Regions from separate parts of the Lysinibacillus sp. NPDC096418 genome, predicted to be linked through region 4. Evidence: riboswitches for the same ligand, from Rfam matches in the RefSeq annotation. Region 4 holds a riboswitch; each other region holds the start of a gene.
What was found. A riboswitch is a leader RNA that binds a small molecule or an ion and turns the genes downstream of it on or off. The one in region 4 is predicted to bind S-adenosylmethionine.
Positions count from the first base shown of each region.

Region 1: another riboswitch for S-adenosylmethionine. It lies ahead of metK (methionine adenosyltransferase); the one in region 4 lies ahead of ACIQZG_RS22295 (YezD family protein).
Region 2: another riboswitch for S-adenosylmethionine. It lies ahead of ACIQZG_RS21425 (MetQ/NlpA family ABC transporter substrate-binding protein); the one in region 4 lies ahead of ACIQZG_RS22295 (YezD family protein).
Region 3: another riboswitch for S-adenosylmethionine. It lies ahead of ACIQZG_RS15390 (bifunctional homocysteine S-methyltransferase/methylenetetrahydrofolate reductase); the one in region 4 lies ahead of ACIQZG_RS22295 (YezD family protein).

Region 1 covers NZ_JBIWEY010000024.1:25,096-29,713, forward strand. Annotated here, with positions in the region: gene pckA (phosphoenolpyruvate carboxykinase (ATP)) at 290-1,876, opposite strand; SAM riboswitch class I at 2,077-2,195, shown strand; gene metK (methionine adenosyltransferase) at 2,488-3,684, shown strand; gene ACIQZG_RS16500 (gamma carbonic anhydrase) at 3,733-4,245, opposite strand; gene ACIQZG_RS16505 (alpha/beta hydrolase) at 4,592-4,618, shown strand, end outside.
Region 2 covers NZ_JBIWEY010000042.1:5,040-9,657, reverse strand. Annotated here, with positions in the region: gene ACIQZG_RS21440 (FtsW/RodA/SpoVE family cell cycle protein) at 1-212, shown strand, start outside; gene ACIQZG_RS21435 (carbon-nitrogen family hydrolase) at 320-1,111, opposite strand; gene ACIQZG_RS21430 (pyridoxal phosphate-dependent aminotransferase) at 1,208-2,377, shown strand; SAM riboswitch class I at 2,470-2,577, shown strand; gene ACIQZG_RS21425 (MetQ/NlpA family ABC transporter substrate-binding protein) at 2,674-3,495, shown strand; gene ACIQZG_RS21420 (methionine ABC transporter ATP-binding protein) at 3,563-4,585, shown strand; gene ACIQZG_RS21415 (methionine ABC transporter permease) at 4,582-4,618, shown strand, end outside.
Region 3 covers NZ_JBIWEY010000021.1:46,922-51,539, forward strand. Annotated here, with positions in the region: partial or broken gene ACIQZG_RS15380 (methyl-accepting chemotaxis protein) at 1-18, shown strand, start outside; gene ACIQZG_RS15385 (protoporphyrinogen oxidase) at 475-1,863, shown strand; SAM riboswitch class I at 2,001-2,102, shown strand; gene ACIQZG_RS15390 (bifunctional homocysteine S-methyltransferase/methylenetetrahydrofolate reductase) at 2,307-4,154, shown strand; gene metH (methionine synthase) at 4,147-4,618, shown strand, end outside.
Region 4 covers NZ_JBIWEY010000046.1:14,578-19,195, reverse strand. Annotated here, with positions in the region: gene ACIQZG_RS22310 (ABC transporter ATP-binding protein) at 1-192, opposite strand, end outside; gene ACIQZG_RS22305 (acyl-CoA dehydrogenase family protein) at 198-1,349, opposite strand; gene ACIQZG_RS22300 (ECF transporter S component) at 1,370-1,927, opposite strand; gene ACIQZG_RS22295 (YezD family protein) at 2,065-2,223, opposite strand; SAM riboswitch class I at 2,302-2,397, opposite strand; gene ACIQZG_RS22290 (phosphopantothenoylcysteine decarboxylase domain-containing protein) at 2,574-3,248, opposite strand; gene ACIQZG_RS22285 (LysR family transcriptional regulator) at 3,315-4,184, opposite strand; gene ACIQZG_RS22280 (DMT family transporter) at 4,314-4,618, shown strand, end outside.

The DNA.
Region 1 (4,618 bases), on a different contig from region 4:
CAACCAGTTGTCGGTATTGAACCGGTGACTGGTTGTTTAGTTTTTTATAAGAGGTTATAACTAATTTTCTAGAGGAAGAGCCTTAGAGTAGTATAGAGACTGTTAGTGATGAGCCGTTATATGAGCAATTATTAGAGGAGTTCCCTTTGTGGTTGCAGGAGGGAAAAGAAAAACCAATTATGTAGGCTGTGCTACTTTCGTGTTATCGTTTAATATCAAAGTCTATTTATATCTTTATAGAACATAAGAAAGAGGAGACGATATTATTCGTCTCCTCTTTGAATGCGTCTTATTTTAAAGGACCGCCTTGTTTAATGATTGCTTCAGAAACGTTTGAGAATTTCTTGAAGTTATCGTTGAAAAGATTAGCAAGTTCAGCTGCTTTTACATCATATGCTGCTTTATCTGCCCATGCATCACGAGGGTTAAGTACTTCAGTTGGAACACCTTCAACAGCAGTTGGGATATGTAATCCGAATACAGCGTCTTGGATTGTTTCAACGTTGTTTAGTTTACCGTCGATTGCAGCACGTATCATTGTACGAGTGTAAGAAAGCTTCATACGTGAACCTACGCCGTATTCGCCACCAGTCCAACCTGTGTTAACTAGGAATACTTGTGCGCCATGCTCGTCAATCTTGTTACCTAACATTTCAGCGTAAACTGTTGCTGGAAGTGGTAGGAACGGAGAACCGAAGCATGTAGAGAATACTGGTTCAGGCTCTGTAACACCACGTTCAGTACCAGCGAGTTTTGAAGTGAAACCGCTTAGGAAGTGATACATTGCTTGCTCTTTTGTTAATTTACTGATTGGAGGTAATACGCCATAGGCATCGGCTGTTAAGAAGACGATTGTTTTTGGGTGACCTGCAACAGATGGTGTTACGATGTTTTCGATGTAATCGATAGGATAAGCAACACGTGTGTTTTCAGTTAATGAACCGTCATCGTAGTCACATACTCGAGAGTCCGGATCAACCACAACGTTCTCTAATACAGAACCGAAACGGATAGCATGGTAAATTTCAGGCTCTTTTTCTTCAGAAAGATTGATAGTTTTTGCGTAGCAACCGCCTTCGATATTGAATACGCCGTTATCAGACCAACCGTGTTCATCGTCACCGATTAATTTGCGGTCAGCATCTGCTGATAACGTAGTTTTACCAGTACCAGATAATCCGAAGAATAATGCTACATCGCCAGCTTCACCAACGTTTGCTGAACAGTGCATCGAAAGGATGCCCTGTTGTGGTAACAAGTAGTTCATGATACCAAAAATCGATTTTTTCATTTCGCCAGCATACTCAGTACCACCAATTAAGATGATTTTCTTTTCAAGAGACACGATAATGAATGTTTCAGAAGCTGTACCATCGACAGCAGGGTCTGCTTTGAAGTTAGGAGCTGAAACGATTGTGAAGTCTGCAACGTGAGATGCTAATTCTTCTTCAGTTGGACGGATAAATAATTGATGAACGAAAAGATTGTGCCAAGCGTATTCGTTGATCACTTGGATACTTAATTGTGAATCTTTATCAGCGCCTGCAAAGCCTTTGAAAACGAAAAGTTCATCTTTTTCTTTTAAGTAGTTTAATACTTTTACATATAAGTTATCAAATACTTCAGATGAAATCGGTAGGTTTACATTACCCCAATCAATTTGTTCTTTTGATTCTGCTTCTTCTACCGTATATTTATCTTTAGGTGAACGACCAGTGTATTTACCAGTTTCTGCGCGAAGTGCGCCATCTACTGTTAACAATGCTTCACCGCGAGATGTAGCTTTTTCTACAAGTTGTGGTACTGAAAGTTGAACTTTAATGTTCCCGCCGCTTAATAATTCCTTCAGTTCGTTAGCGATTTCTACTGAATTCATCGATTAAATACCATCCTTTTTTATAGTATTCCCTGAGTCAGGGAGATTTTCTTATTTTCAAAAATAGTATAACACAATTGCCTAAATAATCTATACTAATTCGAAAATTTATTTTTGCGAATTTCTTACAATTAGCATAAACGTCATAAAATATTTGACATAAGCGGCTGTTTTAAGTAACATGTGGAATTGAACGGATACTCTTATCCCGAGCTGGTGGAGGGTCAGGCCCTATGAAACCCGGCAACCTGCATAACCAATTTCACGGTATGCGCTGGTGCCAACCTGATGCAGGGGAATTTCCCTTGAACGATAAGAGTGAAAGGTTACGAAATGTCAAATCCTTTCCTCATGTAAAAGCGTGAGTTGAGGATTTTTTTGTTTGTAAAAATAACTACCGTAGTAACGATATTTATTTTCTTCCTTATTATAAGTAAGGATAAGCCTTTCGAAATCCTCGTGTTAAAAGCAGCAGCTGCCTTTTTGTGCGAAAGTGAAACGTCAGCAACAACGGCTTGAAGTTCAATCCTTTAGGAGCGAACTTGACATGGGTAATGAGTACCGTATTAATTTCGCGAGCACTATTCGCAAGAGTAATAGGAGGAAACCAAATGACAAACCGTCGATTGTTTACATCAGAGAGTGTAACGGAAGGACATCCAGATAAAATTTGCGACCAAATTTCGGATGCAATTTTAGATGCAATTTTAGAAGCAGATCCAAATGCACGTGTAGCGTGTGAAACTACTGTAACAACAGGTTTAGTATTAGTAGCAGGAGAAATCACTACTTCTACGTATGTAGATATTAAAGGAATCGTACGCGATACTGTAGCAGAGATTGGCTACACTCGTGGGAAGTATGGCTTTGATGCTGAAAACCTAGCAGTACTAGTGGCAATCGGTGAGCAATCTGCAGATATTGCACAAGGTGTTGACCAAGCATTAGAAGCACGCGAAGGAACAATGACAGAAGAAGACATCGAAGCGATTGGTGCAGGAGATCAGGGATTAATGTTTGGTTATGCATGTAACGAAACGCCTGAGCTTATGCCACTACCAATCAGCTTAGCACATAAATTAGCTCGCCGTCTTACAGAAGTACGTAAATCTGGCGAATTAGCATACTTACGTCCGGATGGTAAAACACAAGTAACAATTGAATACGATGAAAATAACCAACCAGTACGTGTGGATACAATTGTTATTTCAACACAACATGATGAAGAAGTGACGCTTGAACAAATTCAGGCAGATTTAAAAGCGGTAGTAATTGGACCTGTTGTACCAGGTGAATTACTTGATGCGAATACAAAATACTTCATCAATCCAACTGGTCGTTTTGTAATCGGAGGACCTAAAGGTGATGCAGGTCTGACAGGGCGTAAAATCATCGTAGATACTTATGGTGGTTATGCACGTCATGGTGGTGGTGCATTCTCTGGTAAGGACGCGACAAAGGTTGACCGTTCAGCAGCGTATGCAGCACGTTACGTGGCGAAAAATATCGTAGCAGCGGGTCTTGCGGAACGTGCAGAAGTACAACTTGCTTATGCAATCGGTGTAGCACAGCCTGTGTCAATCGCTGTTGATACATTCGGTACAGGAAAAGTAAATGAAAGCCAAATCGTAGAATGGATTCGCGAATACTTCGACTTACGCCCAGCAGGTATTATTAAAATGCTTGATCTACGTCGTCCAATTTACAAACAAACAGCAGCATATGGTCATTTCGGTCGTATTGACTTAGATGTACCATGGGAAAAAACGGACAAAGCTGACGCATTAAGAGCTAAAGCTGGTCTGTAATGAATAAAGGGGAACTAAGAAAAGAAATTATCTTAGTTCCCCTTTAATCTATTTTTGCAGTGATTTATAGTATTGTCCTTTTTCAGCGTATTCACGAACAATGCGCTCCATATCTTCTTTATCTTCGGCATTTAATTCACGTACGACTTTTGCTGGGCGTCCTAGAGCCAAGCTATTAGGAGGAATTACTTTTCCCGGAGGTACGAGACTACCTGCACCGATAAAAGCACCTTCGCCAATTTCAGCCCCGTCTAAAATAATGGAACCCATGCCAATCAATGCATTTTGACGAATCGTACAACTATGTAGGGTTACTTGATGACCAACTGTTACTTCATCCTCTATAATGAGTGGATATTTAGGGCTTTGATGTAAGCAACATAGGTCTTGAATACTCACTCGTTTACCGATAATAGTAGGAGATACATCTCCTCGAATAACTGTATTAAACCAAATTGTTGTTTCGGCTCCAATTGTGACGTCGCCCGTTACTGTCGCATAGTCTGCGATAAAGACCGATGGATGAATATGGGGGTTTTTATCTTTAAAAGGATAGATCATATTAAGGGCCTCTTTTCTTTTACGTGATGTGATATTATCGTATCAAATACGCAAGTTATTGGAAAGGTGAAAATCGAATATGCCAAAGTGGAAGAGTATCTGATGCTTTGATTAATAAAAAAATATTGGATACAGGTTTTTCATTACGTTAATGCGATAGATTGATTTACAATAAAAGTGTAGCTGGGACATGCTGCATCTATTTATTTGTGTTAGATAGATACACGAATGTAAGGGTAATTTTGGTAGTATTTGAGGATTATTTAGGTAAATCCTCGAATAATGTTAAAAATCATGATATTCGTTATAATAATTGTGTAATTAAGTTTCAGGAGGAGTAAATTAAATGTGGAAATGGGAAGCTGATGGACAA
Region 2 (4,618 bases), on a different contig from region 4:
GTATTTCTAGTTTACTGGCATTCCAAATCACGCAAAATATAGGTATGACACTCGGACTTTTGCCTGTAACAGGTGTGACATTACCTTTTCTAAGCTATGGTGGTAGTTCTCTTTTATCAAACTTTATGCTAATGGGTATTGTGATGGTTATTCATAATTCTTATAACGGTTATATGTTTACATCAAAGCAACAGGATGATACATATGATTGATAATATCGAAGCACAAAAATACAATTTGTGTACTTTGTTAGTAGTTTTCCTACCTCATAGTAAAAACCCAGCAGAAACTTACTTTTTCTGCTGGGGTTATTTTTTTACTAATTTTTTACGACCCCGCTATAAAGTCCAGGGCGTCTATCATCATAAACAGGAATTCTCCCTCGTACTTCATCAACAATCGAAAAATCCACGTCAATCACAGCAACTTCTTCATCTTCAGCACCAATCCAAAGTACTTCACCCCAAGGCTGAATGACCATTGATTGGCCATTGAAGTTCTCTACTTTGTTGGCAATACGATTGACTGCTATGACGAAACATTGGTTTTCGATGGCACGTGCTTGTAATAATGTCTTCCAATGATCAATACGTGGTGTTGGCCATTGCGCTGGTACAAACAATACTTTTGCGCCGTCAAGTGCATGGGCGCGTAGCCATTCCGGGAAACGAATGTCGTAGCAAATCACACCTGCCGCTTCGATATCGCCCAGTTGGAAGCGATTCATGCTATCTCCCGCTTCTAAAAATAAATGCTCGTCCATTAATCGGAATAAATGAGCCTTGCTATATTCACCTACTTGCTCACCATCTTTATCGAACGTGTACATCGTATTGTAAAATTTGTCATCCTTCTTCGTCGAAACAGACCCTCCAACAATATGGACACCTAGTTCCATCGATAAGCCTTGTAAAAATGCTTTTGTACGTTCACCATCAACGTCTGCTAGCTCTGGTAATTTTTCTAGTGCATAACCTGTGTTCCACATTTCTGGTAAAACAATAACTTCTGCTCCTTGGCTTGCAGCTTCACGAATTTTCTCTTCAGCTCGGACAAAATTTTCCTCGACCTTACCAAAACCTACATTTAATTGGATACACCCTATTTTCACGATTTCATCCTCCTCTAGACATTTAGAAAAAAAAGTAATAGTATTTGCAACATATATCTATTAGTAATTATTATATTCTGAAAAAGGTGAATGTACATGGAATTCTCTAAAAAACTACAACAACTACCAACACAATTCTTTGCTGCACTTGTACAAAAAGTTAATGCAGCACTGGCAGAAGGTCGCGATGTCATTAATCTCGGACAAGGAAACCCTGACCAACCAACACCGCCTCATATTATTAAAGCATTACAAGAAGCTGCTGAAAATCCACAAAACCACAAGTACTCCCCATTTAGAGGTGTACAAGAATTACGTCAAGCAGCAGCAGACTTTTACAAACGTGAATACAATGTCGATATTGATCCAAATACTGAAGTGGCCGTGCTCGGCGGCACAAAAATCGGGCTTGTCGAACTACCAATGGCTATTTTAAATCCTAGTGATTATATGCTACTTCCCGATCCAGGCTACCCGGATTATTTATCTGGCGTTGTATTAGGTGACGTCAATTACCACATAATGCCGCTTCAAGCTGAAAACGACTTCTTGCCGGATTACAGCAAAATATCAGATGAAGCAAAAGAGCGTGCAAAGCTTATGTATATGAATTATCCAAATAACCCGACTGGCGGCACAGCAAATCTTGCATTCTTTGAGGAAACTGTAAAATTCGCTAAAGAAAATAATATCGTCGTATCGCATGATTTTGCATACGGTGCAATCGGCTTCGATGGCGTCAAACCTGTTAGCTTCTTACAAGCTGAAGGTGCCAAAGAAGTTGGTATCGAAATGTATACCCTATCAAAAACCTTCAATATGGCGGGTTGGCGTATCGGCTTTGCAGTTGGGAATGCAAAAATTATCGAAGCCATTAACATCATTCAAGATCATCTATTTTGTAGCCAGTTCCCTGCCGTACAGCAAGCAGCAGCAGTCGCACTCACTGCGTCTCAAGACTGCACTGACGAACTAAGAGCAATATATGAACGCCGTCGTAATGTACTTGTAGAAGAAGCTCATCGCATAGGTTGGCAAGTGACTGCATCAAAGGGCTCGTTCTTTGCATGGCTACCTGTCCCAAAGGGTTTTAGAAGTGAAGAATTTGCAAATTTTCTATTAGATAAAGCAGATATAGCAGTCGCCGCGGGAAACGGCTTTGGTGAATATGGTGAGGGCTACGTGCGCGTTGGTCTTCTCGTAAGTGAAGGTCGACTACGTGAAGCAATGATAAGGATCGAGAAATTAGGCTTATTCTCTGCGTAAACGCAGAATTTTTATCATTTTCTGAAAAGTTATTGCTTTCTAAACTTTTTTACTATATTGTTATTCCAATAGATTTTAAATTTAATAAACATCTCTTATCAAGAGTAGCTGAGGGACTGGCCCTATGAAGCTCGGCAACCATCTGATTATCAGAAAGGTGCTAAATCCAGCAAAACAGTATTTGTTTTGAAAGATAAGAGAGGTATTGTTCTATTGCCTCTCCTGACGAAACATCTTGAGAGGTTTTTTAAATTTCTAAATACCAACTATACATATATCTATTGGAGGAATAACACATGAAGAAACGAAAATTTGGTTTATTTTTATCAGCAGCTATTTTAACAGGAGTTCTCGCTGCTTGCGGTAGCAATGACGGAAAAACCAGTGAAACATTAAGTGAAGAAAAATTAATCGTAGGTGTAACACCTGGTCCACACGAACAAATCATGGAAGTTGTTGGGGAAATAACTGCTGAAAAAGGCTTAGATCTCGAATTAAAAGTATTCTCGGATTATGTACTTCCAAATACATCACTTAGTGAAGGCTCAATTGATGTAAACAGCTTCCAACACGGTCCTTATTTGAAACAATTTAACGAGGATAAAGGAACAGATCTTGTATCTGTTGGCGTTACGTATATTAGTCCAATGGGCTTTTACTCTGATAAGTACGACAGTTTCGATGATATCCCTAAAGGTGCTACTGTTGGAATTCCAAATGACCCGACAAACGGCACTCGTGCACTTTATATTTTGGAAGAGGCAGGCTTCATCAAAATCAATAAAGAGAAACGTGCAAAAGCAACAATTCACGATTTAGATGAAAACCCTAAAAACCTTAAATTCATCGAATTAGAAGCTGCTCAAATTCCTAAGCAATTAACAGAAGTAGATGTAGCAGCAATTAATACTAACTATGCACTTGAAGCAGGCATTAAGCCAACTGAAGATGCACTATTAATCGAAGCTGCTGATTCACCTTATGCAAACCAATTAGTTGTGCGTGCTGCTAATAAAGATGATGCAGCAGCAAAATTACTTATTGAATCTTACCAATCAGACAAAGTGAAAAAATTTATCGAAGAAGAATTTGAAGGCTCTATCTTACCAACTTGGTAATAACGTATTTCAAAAAAGTTACCGTTTCAAGCGGTAGCTTTTTATCTTTCAAAAAGGACGTGACTACATGATTCAATTACAAAATATAACGAAACAATTCAAAGCGAAGAGTGGCACAGTTCGAGCTGTTGACGATATTAATCTGCACGTTAAAAAAGGAGAAATCCATGGCGTTATTGGCTATAGTGGTGCTGGAAAAAGTACACTAATTCGTTGCGTGAATTTATTGGAGCGCCCTACTTCTGGAAGTGTCAAAATAGATAATGTTGATTTAACAACTTTATCTGAAAGCGAGCTACGTAAAACGCGCCAAAAAATCGGCATGATTTTTCAGGGTTTCAATTTACTGAAAACTGCAACGGTTTATGAAAATGTGGCGATTCCCTTACGCTTGCTTGGCTATAGCAAAAAGGAAGTTGAAACGCGCGTTGAAAAATACTTAGCTATTGTTGGCCTCAAAGAACGTCAACAAAGCTATCCTAGTCAGTTATCAGGCGGCCAAAAACAACGTGTGGCCATTGCACGAGCCCTATCACAAGAACCTGAAATTTTATTAAGTGATGAAGCTACAAGTGCTCTCGATCCTGAAACGACTGATTCTATTTTAGATTTACTACTAAAAATTAACGCTGAATTAGGCATTACCATCTTATTGATTACGCATGAAATGAACGTCATCCAAAAAATCTGCGACCATGTTACAGTTCTTGAAAACGGAAAAGTCGTTGAACAAGGTTCGGCCATTGATTTGTTTACAAAGCCTCACCATAAAACGACCCAAAAGTTTCTCAATACCATTTCACAGCGTACATTAAAATCATCATTAATTGAGCAGTTAAATTTATCAGGTGCCGTTACACGTCTTACTTTTGTCGGCGAAAGTACAGGAAATCCACTTATTACAGAAGCGGCTCTTCAATTTAATGTAAAGCCTAATATTCTAACAGCAAACATTATCGAACTTAAAAATGGTGTTGTCGGTAATATCGTGACTCATATTCACGGTGAACAGTCCGAAGTACAAAAAGCCCTACAGTTCTTCCAAACAAACGGTGTCATAACAGAAGTATTAGGAGGGACTAACGCATGAGTTTAATCACAGACTTTATCGATCAATGGTGGG
Region 3 (4,618 bases), on a different contig from region 4:
CAGGACTTAACAGAATAAAAAGAAGAAAATGCTTAGTAAGTGAAAGGGGAACTTACTGGGTATTTTTTATTTTCAGGATAAAGAAAGTACATGAATGTGTCTTAGCAGATAGAGGGGGCCAAAAAGAAAAATAGTGCAGTGTTTTTTTCATAAAGAAAACCCATTGTTCCGTGTAATATAAGAAAAATTTTTTCGAATAAATAGTTAGTTGATTGGAGTGGCCCCAGGAAGCTTTGTTCTGTAGCGAAAGAGACAGGCAATACCCCACAAGAGTGAAGAATGATCGACGAGGAGGCTCGACGCTCGCCCGTGGGAAGCAACTACCACCTTATTAGATGGAAATAAATGTTTAGTGTTTTGCTCGTTATGAGAATGTAATTATTTTTGTTTCTAATTTTGTAAAGGGTTTCACATAATATTTGGGTGAAAAGGTCTATAATTAAGAGGAGAAAAAAGAAAATAGGAGCGGGTAGAATGAAAACAGTAGCTGTACTCGGCGGAGGCATTACGGGTTTATGCACGATGCATTATTTACAACGACAAGTACTAGAAAAAGGTTTAGACGTTAAGCTTGTGTTGATAGAACAAAATACATATTTGGGTGGGAAACTGCACTCAGCATATGAACAGGGTTTTATTATGGAAACAGGTGCAGATTCCATTGTGGCACGTCATAAGGGTGTTATGGAGTTAGTAAAAGAGTTGAATTTTGAAGACTCACTTGTCTATAACGAGACAGGTACGTCCTATATTTACACAAATAATGAGTTACATGCCATTCCATTAGATTCAACTTTTGGTATCCCAATGAGTTTAGCTTCGTTGGAAGCTAGTACATTAGTGTCAGCGGCAGGAAAGCAGGAAGCACTAAAGGATTTTACACTGCCAAATGTAGGATTTACGAAAGAAAGTTCGATTGGTGAGTTTTTAACTTATTATTTTGGGGAAGAGCTTGTACAAAATCAAATTGCACCAGTACTTGCTGGGGTATATTCTGGAGATTTACATCAGTTATCGATTGCTTCAACGCTACCGTATTTAATCGATTATAAAAATGATTATGGCAGTATTATTAAAGGTTTTGAAATGCATCGCGAACAATTTGTCAAAGCGGCAAATAAAAAATTCATCTCTTTCAAAAATGGATTATCTTCACTAATAGATCGCCTAGAGGAAATGTTAACGGAAGTCGAAATATTAAAGGGTGTAGCGACAACCGGTGTTGTGAAAAATGACAATAACTATGCTATTTCTTTAGCGAATGGTGAAACAATCGAAGTGGATCATGTTGTCATGGCGATACCGAATGAAGCAGTACAACGTTTATTAAGAGATGAGCCTTTAAATGAGTATTTTAATCAATTTAACACAGCTTCAGCTATTACAATTTATTTAGGCTTTGATGTGCCAGATACTGTGTTGCCAGCGGATGGAACAGGTTTTATTGTGTCACATAATTCTGATTTGCAATGTAATGCTGCTACATGGACGAGTCGAAAGTGGAAACATACTTCTTCTGAAAGTAAATTACTCGTGCGACTCTTCTATAAGAGCATTAACCCTGCATATGAGCAGTTACGTGCCATGTCAGAGGAAGAACTTACAGCAGTAGCTTTGGAGGACGTACGAAAAAGCTTAGGAATTGAAAATAAGCCAGTGGTTGTTAATGTCGCGAAATGGATTAATGAAATGCCAAAATATGATTTAGCGCATCAAGAAGCATTAAAAGGTCTAACTGCTGAGTTAGAAGTAAGGTATCCAAACTTATCACTTGCTGGATGTTCGTATTTTGGTGTTGGTATTGGTGCATGTATTCAAAATGGCAAAAAAGTTGGAGAAATGATTGCTAAAAAGCTTGTATAAAGGTTTTTTCCATATAGTAGGGGAAACATGAAATTGATGTGTTTTAGATTAAAATTACTTTGTTAGGTGAAATAGTCTTGACGTCAACGTGCGTAAGCGATATGATTCTTTTAATTATTTAAAAAATTCATACAACATTCTTATCGAGAGAAGTCGAGGGACTGGCCCTATGACGCTTCAGCAACCAACTTAATGTCAGGTGCTAATTCCAGTAGACCTTTGTGGTCAGTAGATGAGAAGGAAAAACAATTACGACACGTTAAAGCCTTCTTTTTGTAAAGAAGGCTTTTTTCTTTATTCAGCGTTAGAACGCTGAATAAAGAAAAAGCCTCCGGCGGATGTCATAGATTTTAAAAGGAATGAATTGTGCATGCACAATTCAAAATCTAGACGAAAATCCGCTGGAGCGAATTTTATAGATGTGACAGAGGGGGCTAAGATTTATGGGATTGCTTGAAAAGTTAAAAACGCATGTGCTAACAGCTGATGGCGCAATTGGAACGTTGTTATATGGCTATGGTTTGGAGTACTGCCACGAGGAGATGAATGTGCAACGACCAGAGTTAATTGAAAAAATTCATCGTGAATATATTGCTGCAGGTGCTGATATTATTCAAACGAATACATACGGAGCAAATGCTATAAAACTAGCACGCTATGGTTTAGAATCACGCGTGCAACAGTTCAATGAAGCGGCAATAACAATAGCCAAGCGGGCAGTTGCAGATGGTGGACAATTTGTACTGGGCACGATTGGCGGGATTCGTGGAATCCGTAAAAGTGACGCAACATTGGAAGAAATTTTAGCAACAGTTGATGAACAAGCAAATGTGTTATTGGCAGGCAATCCAGATGGCCTTCTACTTGAAACTTATTATGATTTTGAAGAATTAGCAGCGACTTTAAAAATGCTGCGAGCAAAAACTCAGTTGCCGATTATTGCGCAAGTATCGATGCATGAGCCTGGTGTATTACAAAATGGTATGTCGTTAAATCAGGCATTACATGAGTTAGAAGCTTTGGGCGCAGATATTGTCGGCGTAAATTGCCGTTTAGGTCCGCATCATACGATTCAAGCGTTTGAGGGAGTGGAGTTGCCTAAAAATGCATTTATGTCTGCATATCCAAATGCCTCCCTGTTAGATGTGGAAGATGGTCGTGTCGTTTACGAATCTGAGGCAGATTATTTTGGGCGTGCAGCAGTTGCGCTACGTGATCAAGGTGTACGTTTAATTGGAGGGTGCTGTGGTACGACACCGAAACATATTGCCGCAGCTAAAAAGTATTTAGAAGAGTTAGCACCTGTACAAAACAAATCCGCGAAGCCAGAAAAGAAAGAGATTGTACGTGAGGCGGAACCTACGATATACGAGCCTCTGCATGAAAAAGTGAAACGTGAGCGCTCTGTTATAGTGGAGTTAGATACGCCTAGACACCTAGAAATAGATGGCTTTGTAGAGGGTGCGAAAAAATTATATGAAGCTGGCGCAGATGTAGTCATGATGGCCGATAATTCTTTAGCCTCACCGCGTATAAGTAATATAGCGATGGGTGCATTAGTGAAACAAATACATGGTGTGCGTCCATTGACGCACATTACATGCCGTGATCGTAATCTAATCGGCTTGCAGTCACATTTAATGGGCTTAGATGCATTAGGCATTCATGACATTTTAGCGGTTACTGGTGACCCGACAAAAGTGGGGGATTTCCCAGGTGCAACAAGTGTGTATGACGTGTCTTCAATGGAATTAATCCAACTGATTAAGCAGTTAAATGAGGGTGTATCATTCTCAGGGAAACCCCTGCGTAAAAAGGCAAACTTCTCTGTGGCAGCGGCGTTTAACCCGAATGTACGTGTTTTAGACCGTGCAGTGGCACGACTCGAAAAGAAAATTGAGCACGGTGCAGATTATTTCATCTCGCAACCTGTCTATACAAAAGAGAAGATTGTAGAAATATATGAGGCTACGAAACATTTAGAAACGCCAATTTATATAGGAATTATGCCTGTAACGAGTTATAAGAGTGCAGAATTTTTACATCATGAAGTACCAGGCATTAAATTATCAGAGGATGCGTTAGAGCGTATGAAAGCGTGTGGCGATGATAAGGACATGGCGACACAAGAGGGCATTGCAATTGCACGAGAACTTGTAGAAGTAGCGGCGGAATATTTCAATGGCATTTATTTAATCACACCGTTTTTACGTTATGATATGACGCTAGAATTAATGGACTATATAGAACAACTGGATGAACAGAAAAAAGGGGTAAGTACAAATGGCTAAGCACTTGATTGAAAAGCAACTAGAAAAACGAATTTTAATCCTTGATGGCGCGATGGGTACAATGCTTCAAAATGAAAATTTAACAGCAGAGGACTTTGGTGGGGAAGAGTTAGATGGTTGTAATGAAAACCTTGTACTGACAAGACCTGATGTCCTTGAAAAAGTACACCGTGAGTATTTAGAAGCGGGTGCAGATATTATTTGTACGAATACATTTGGGGGAACGCCTCTTGTATTAAATGAATACGACCTTGGAGACAAAGCAGATGCAATCAATACACGTGCCGTTGAAATAGCACGTAAAGTGGTCGATGAATTTTCAACATCTGATTGGCCGCGTTTTGTTGCGGGGGCTATGGGGCCAACGACTAAAACGTTATCTGTAACAGGTGGCATTACATTTGATGAGCTTGAAGAGAATTTCTACGTACAGGCAAAAGCTTTAATTGAAGCAGGTTCAGATT
Region 4 (4,618 bases):
CCCACAACCACTTGGGCCCATTAGTACGAGAAATTCGCCTTCCTGTACGTTGATATTAATATCATTCAAAATCCGTACATCCCCATACCCAAAATGAATGCCCTTCGCTTCGATTTTATTTTTCACTGGTGTCGTAATAGCCTCTTCCATCTCAGGAAGGCAACTTTCCACCACATAATCAACTAGAACCATAATAATCACCCTTTCAATCGTTGTAAGACACGTCGGCCTAATTCCTGAAGCGTTGTATCGACTGGTACATGTAATGTCATCGTGCGTAAATTTCGCCAATACCGATCAAAGCCATATCGATTGGCTGTAGCACGGCTACCCATCACTTCAAACATGCGAGAGGTAACGTCCAACCCTACTTTTGTCGTTACAATTTTCGCTACATTCGTGGCATAGTCTAATTCTTCACGCTCATGTGGCTGAATATCGCTTCCTTTATGCCAAAGTTTTTGGAACAATTCATCTGAGTGTGCAACAACTAATTTTGCTGCTTCTACTTGTGCAAAGAATTCACCAAAATGTTTTTGAATAATCGGATCATCCGTCGCTGAAGTATAAATTGGTGAACGTGCTCTCGTTTCGGTTAGTGCATAGGTACGCGCTGCTTCAAATGCACCTTCTACAATGCCTAAATACAAATGATTTAAAATAAAGCTTGAGATATTTAAGCGAAGGCGAGAAAATTCATTATGGTTGAAGCCGTTTTCTAACACTTCGTTTAGTTCTACACGCACAGCATGAAACTCGACTGTCCCACTATCTGTTTGACGTTGACCGAAGTTATCCCAGTCCTCTTTCACTTCTATTCCAATTCGTTTAGTAGGTATTATGGCGAGCAAAGGCTCTTCACGTCCATCTATAAGTGCAGACGCTAACAAGTAATCAGAATCTACACTGCCTGAGCAAAATGTTTTTTTACCATGGAATATGTAATGATCCGCATACTTTGTTGCTGTTAGCTTAATATCTACTGGATTAAACGCATTGCCCCAAAATAAATTACCCTGTACTGTTTCCGTATAATAACGAATCTTTTGCTCTTCACTACCACATAAATGAGGTGTTGTTAAATTGACAAAGTGATAACCAAAAACATGTGCTAATGAACTATCTACTCTTGCAAATATACGGACAAGATGTAGGATTTCCGCCCAATCTCCTCCTAAACCACCATATTCAGTCGGAATTAAAAGCTTTAAAAGCCCACTTTCTCGTATCAAATCACGTTCAATCTTGGCATTACCACCCGCTTGATCACGCGCTACGGCTGTTTCCTTAAATTTAGCTGCAAGTGTCGTCGCAATTTCCTCAATATTTTCCAATGCTAATGTCGTCATTTTAATAACCTCCTATATACTTACGCACGGTCAAATTGTGTGCGCTGATTTTCTAACCAAACACGAATATTTCGAAACACTACAATTGTCACTGCCATTATAATGGCACCTTTAAATAAATTAAATGGTAAAATCCCTAAAATGATTAAATCCTTTAAAGCTGATTCATTCATCGGCTCCGTTCCTAAAAAAAATGTGTACATCGGTAAAAAAAGAACATAATTTAGGACACTCATGCCTATAGCCATCGATGTTGTACCTGATACTAAACCAATGATAAGCCCTTTGATACTTTGTAATTTTGTATAAAAGTAGTACACCGGTAAGATAAACAATATCCCTGTCGTGAAGTTTGCAATATGCCCAACCGGCATACCCGTTAAGCTACCCGATATTAACCAATCCAACACATTTTTAAAAAGTTCCACTAAAATGCCTGCTACTGGCCCCATCGTAATCGCAGCTAACAATGCTGGTACATCACTAAAATCTACTTGCAAAAAACTTGGAAACGGTGGTAGTGGAAAATTAAACACCATCAGTACAATCGATATACTACTAAGCACCCCGATATTCATTAAATAACGTAATTTCACTTTCAACTTCCTCTCTCCTTTTACAAATAGCTAGAAATTTAAAAGACCACATCAACAATAATGAACGAATTGTTCATCCTTGTCATGTGGCCTCCAGTTTTTCTAGTTAGCTTATGATATTATTTATTTTTTTGAGGAAACCTTTGTTTTTCAAGTCGATTGATTTGTACAATTACACCGTCTTGGATTGTAATCTGCACTTCTCCAAACTGTAAATCTTGAATGGCTTTAGCAATAACTTCTAACTTCTCATCATCCGCCTTCGATTGTTGAAACATACGAAACACCCCTTCATATTTTTTTGTTGTACGGCTGTGTACAAACAGAGGTCAAAGTATCATTTCGATTCGGTGAGCCCCTTATCTCTCAGATCCCTCTGCTGGATTTGGCACCGTTATATTCGGTTGCCGAGGCTTCCATGGGCCAAGTCCCTCCACCTCTCTTGATAAGAGAATATTGTATCTTGGAGATATTTTATAATTCTGGAAACCTAAAGTCAATATAAATATTACAAAACAGAGTAGAATACTTAGTTATCAGTAAAACTTAATGCATTTAGTCATTAATATATGCTAAAAAAGACAAAAAACTGCGCAGAATTTATAGTATTCTGCACAGTTTTTTCACTTTAAATTTGTTGTAAACACTCCATTAGTACTCTTGCTGTTTCTTCCTTGCCATTTACTTTGACTGGCTCTCCAATTGCCGGTACGATCCAATGAGGCTCTTGCTCACCATATAAAGATTGTGAACTATTGGCCACCATAAATTGTGCTTTTGAAGATTCCATTCGTAGTCTTGCACGTGATAGCAAGAAATCCACATTGTCTGTCGCTTCAAGTTTGAAGCCGACAAGCGTGACATTCGGTTTCCACCCCTTAATGTGCCCTAACACTTTTGGTGCCTTTTTAAAATGAATAATCGGAGGCTCATCCGAAGGCATTTTACCCGCTTCCGTCATTAATGTACCAGATTGGTCATACACCTTATCGATCACCCAATCAGAGCCAGCCGCAGCCATAATGACAATATCGACGTTTTCTTCTTGCACCGCATAGCGAATTTTATCGCCTAGATCTTCAATACCTTCAAAGCCTACTAAGCGCATTTTATCTTTGTTTTCCGGTAGCTTGGCAAAATAACCGTGCATATATAGTACATCAGCCCCAGCGGCAAGAGCTGCTTCTGCTAAATAACAGCCCATAACCCCTTTCGACAAATTCGTATGCCCTCGCACGCGATCCCATTTTTCAAGCGTTCCTCCACTTGTAATAAGCACAGTTTTCCCTTTTAAAGTCCCCATACAGTCACCTTTTCCCTTAAAATCTATATGTATCATTTTATCGTAAATTAGCTTAATGACAAATTTCTAATTTTGCTCATCTAGCCAAGTTTTCAAAATCTCTGCGAATTTTTTTGTGACTGGTGAAGCATGGTGCTTCATCGCTAGTCCAATTGTACGGTATCCACCTTGTTTTAGAGGTATTGTTCTTAATGATGCTGGAAAACGGTCAATCACTAATTTTGGCAAAATACTCATCCCTAAATGGTGGGTAATCATTGAAATGATGCCCACTTCTTCCGACAATTCAAAACGAATATTTGGCTTCACTTGATACTGCTCCAAAAGAACCTTTACATCATTCTTACCCCTATAAGACGTCATAATAAACGGCATATTTTCTAATTCAGCAATATCAATCTCTTCTTTATTGTATAAAGGACTTTTGTCGGATACGATGCAAAGTAATGGATCATGACGTAGCTCGATATATTGAAACTGATCGGATTTATCACCATTTAAAAATCCAGCATCCACTTCCCCGCTTTGTATCCAATGTTCAATTTCGTAATAATCTCCTTCACGGAGTTCGACTGTAATACCTGGATAATGAGTATCCATAATTTGAATAATTTCAGGCATCCAGTTCGATGAAATACTCGATATTACACCGATTCGTACTTTTCCTCGCGTCACACCAAGAATATGTGCTGCCTCTTGTTGTAATAATTCTTCTGCATCCAACACATGACGCATTGAAAGCAGCATTGTTTGTCCCTCACTTGTGAGCGTCACACCCGTCCGACTGCGGTGAATCAATGCAAACCCTAGTTCTTTTTCTAGGCTAGAAATCGCATGACTAACTGCTGATTGTGTTAACCCTAATGCTTCTGCTGCCTTCGTAAAACTCATTTGTTCTGCCACTTTATTCAATATTTCATATTTTACTAAACTCACTGCAATTTACCATCCATGAATTATTTTAATACTATTCATTATAAACATTCGTTTTACTAATCTCAATGTACGATATATAGTAAATTTTATCAATAAACTGTTTTAGTACAGAAACTGTAGGTGAGCATAATGAGTATTCAAGGAAAAGCAAATAGTTTGATGGTAATCGTAACAATGTTTTGGGGGTTGTCTTACACATTTATGGTAATGGGACTCGAAACATTGGAGGTTTATAATGTTGTGGCGTTACGTTGTTTAATTGCATTTTTCGTAGCAGGCTTAATTTTTTATAAACGCATGATAAAAGTGAATGTCAAAACATTAGGATACGCAGCGATTCAGGGCTTTCTCTTATTTCTTTTATTCTCACTTAGTCTATTCGGATTAGAAACAACTTCAGCTTCAAATGCGGGCTTTATATTAAGTTTAACAGT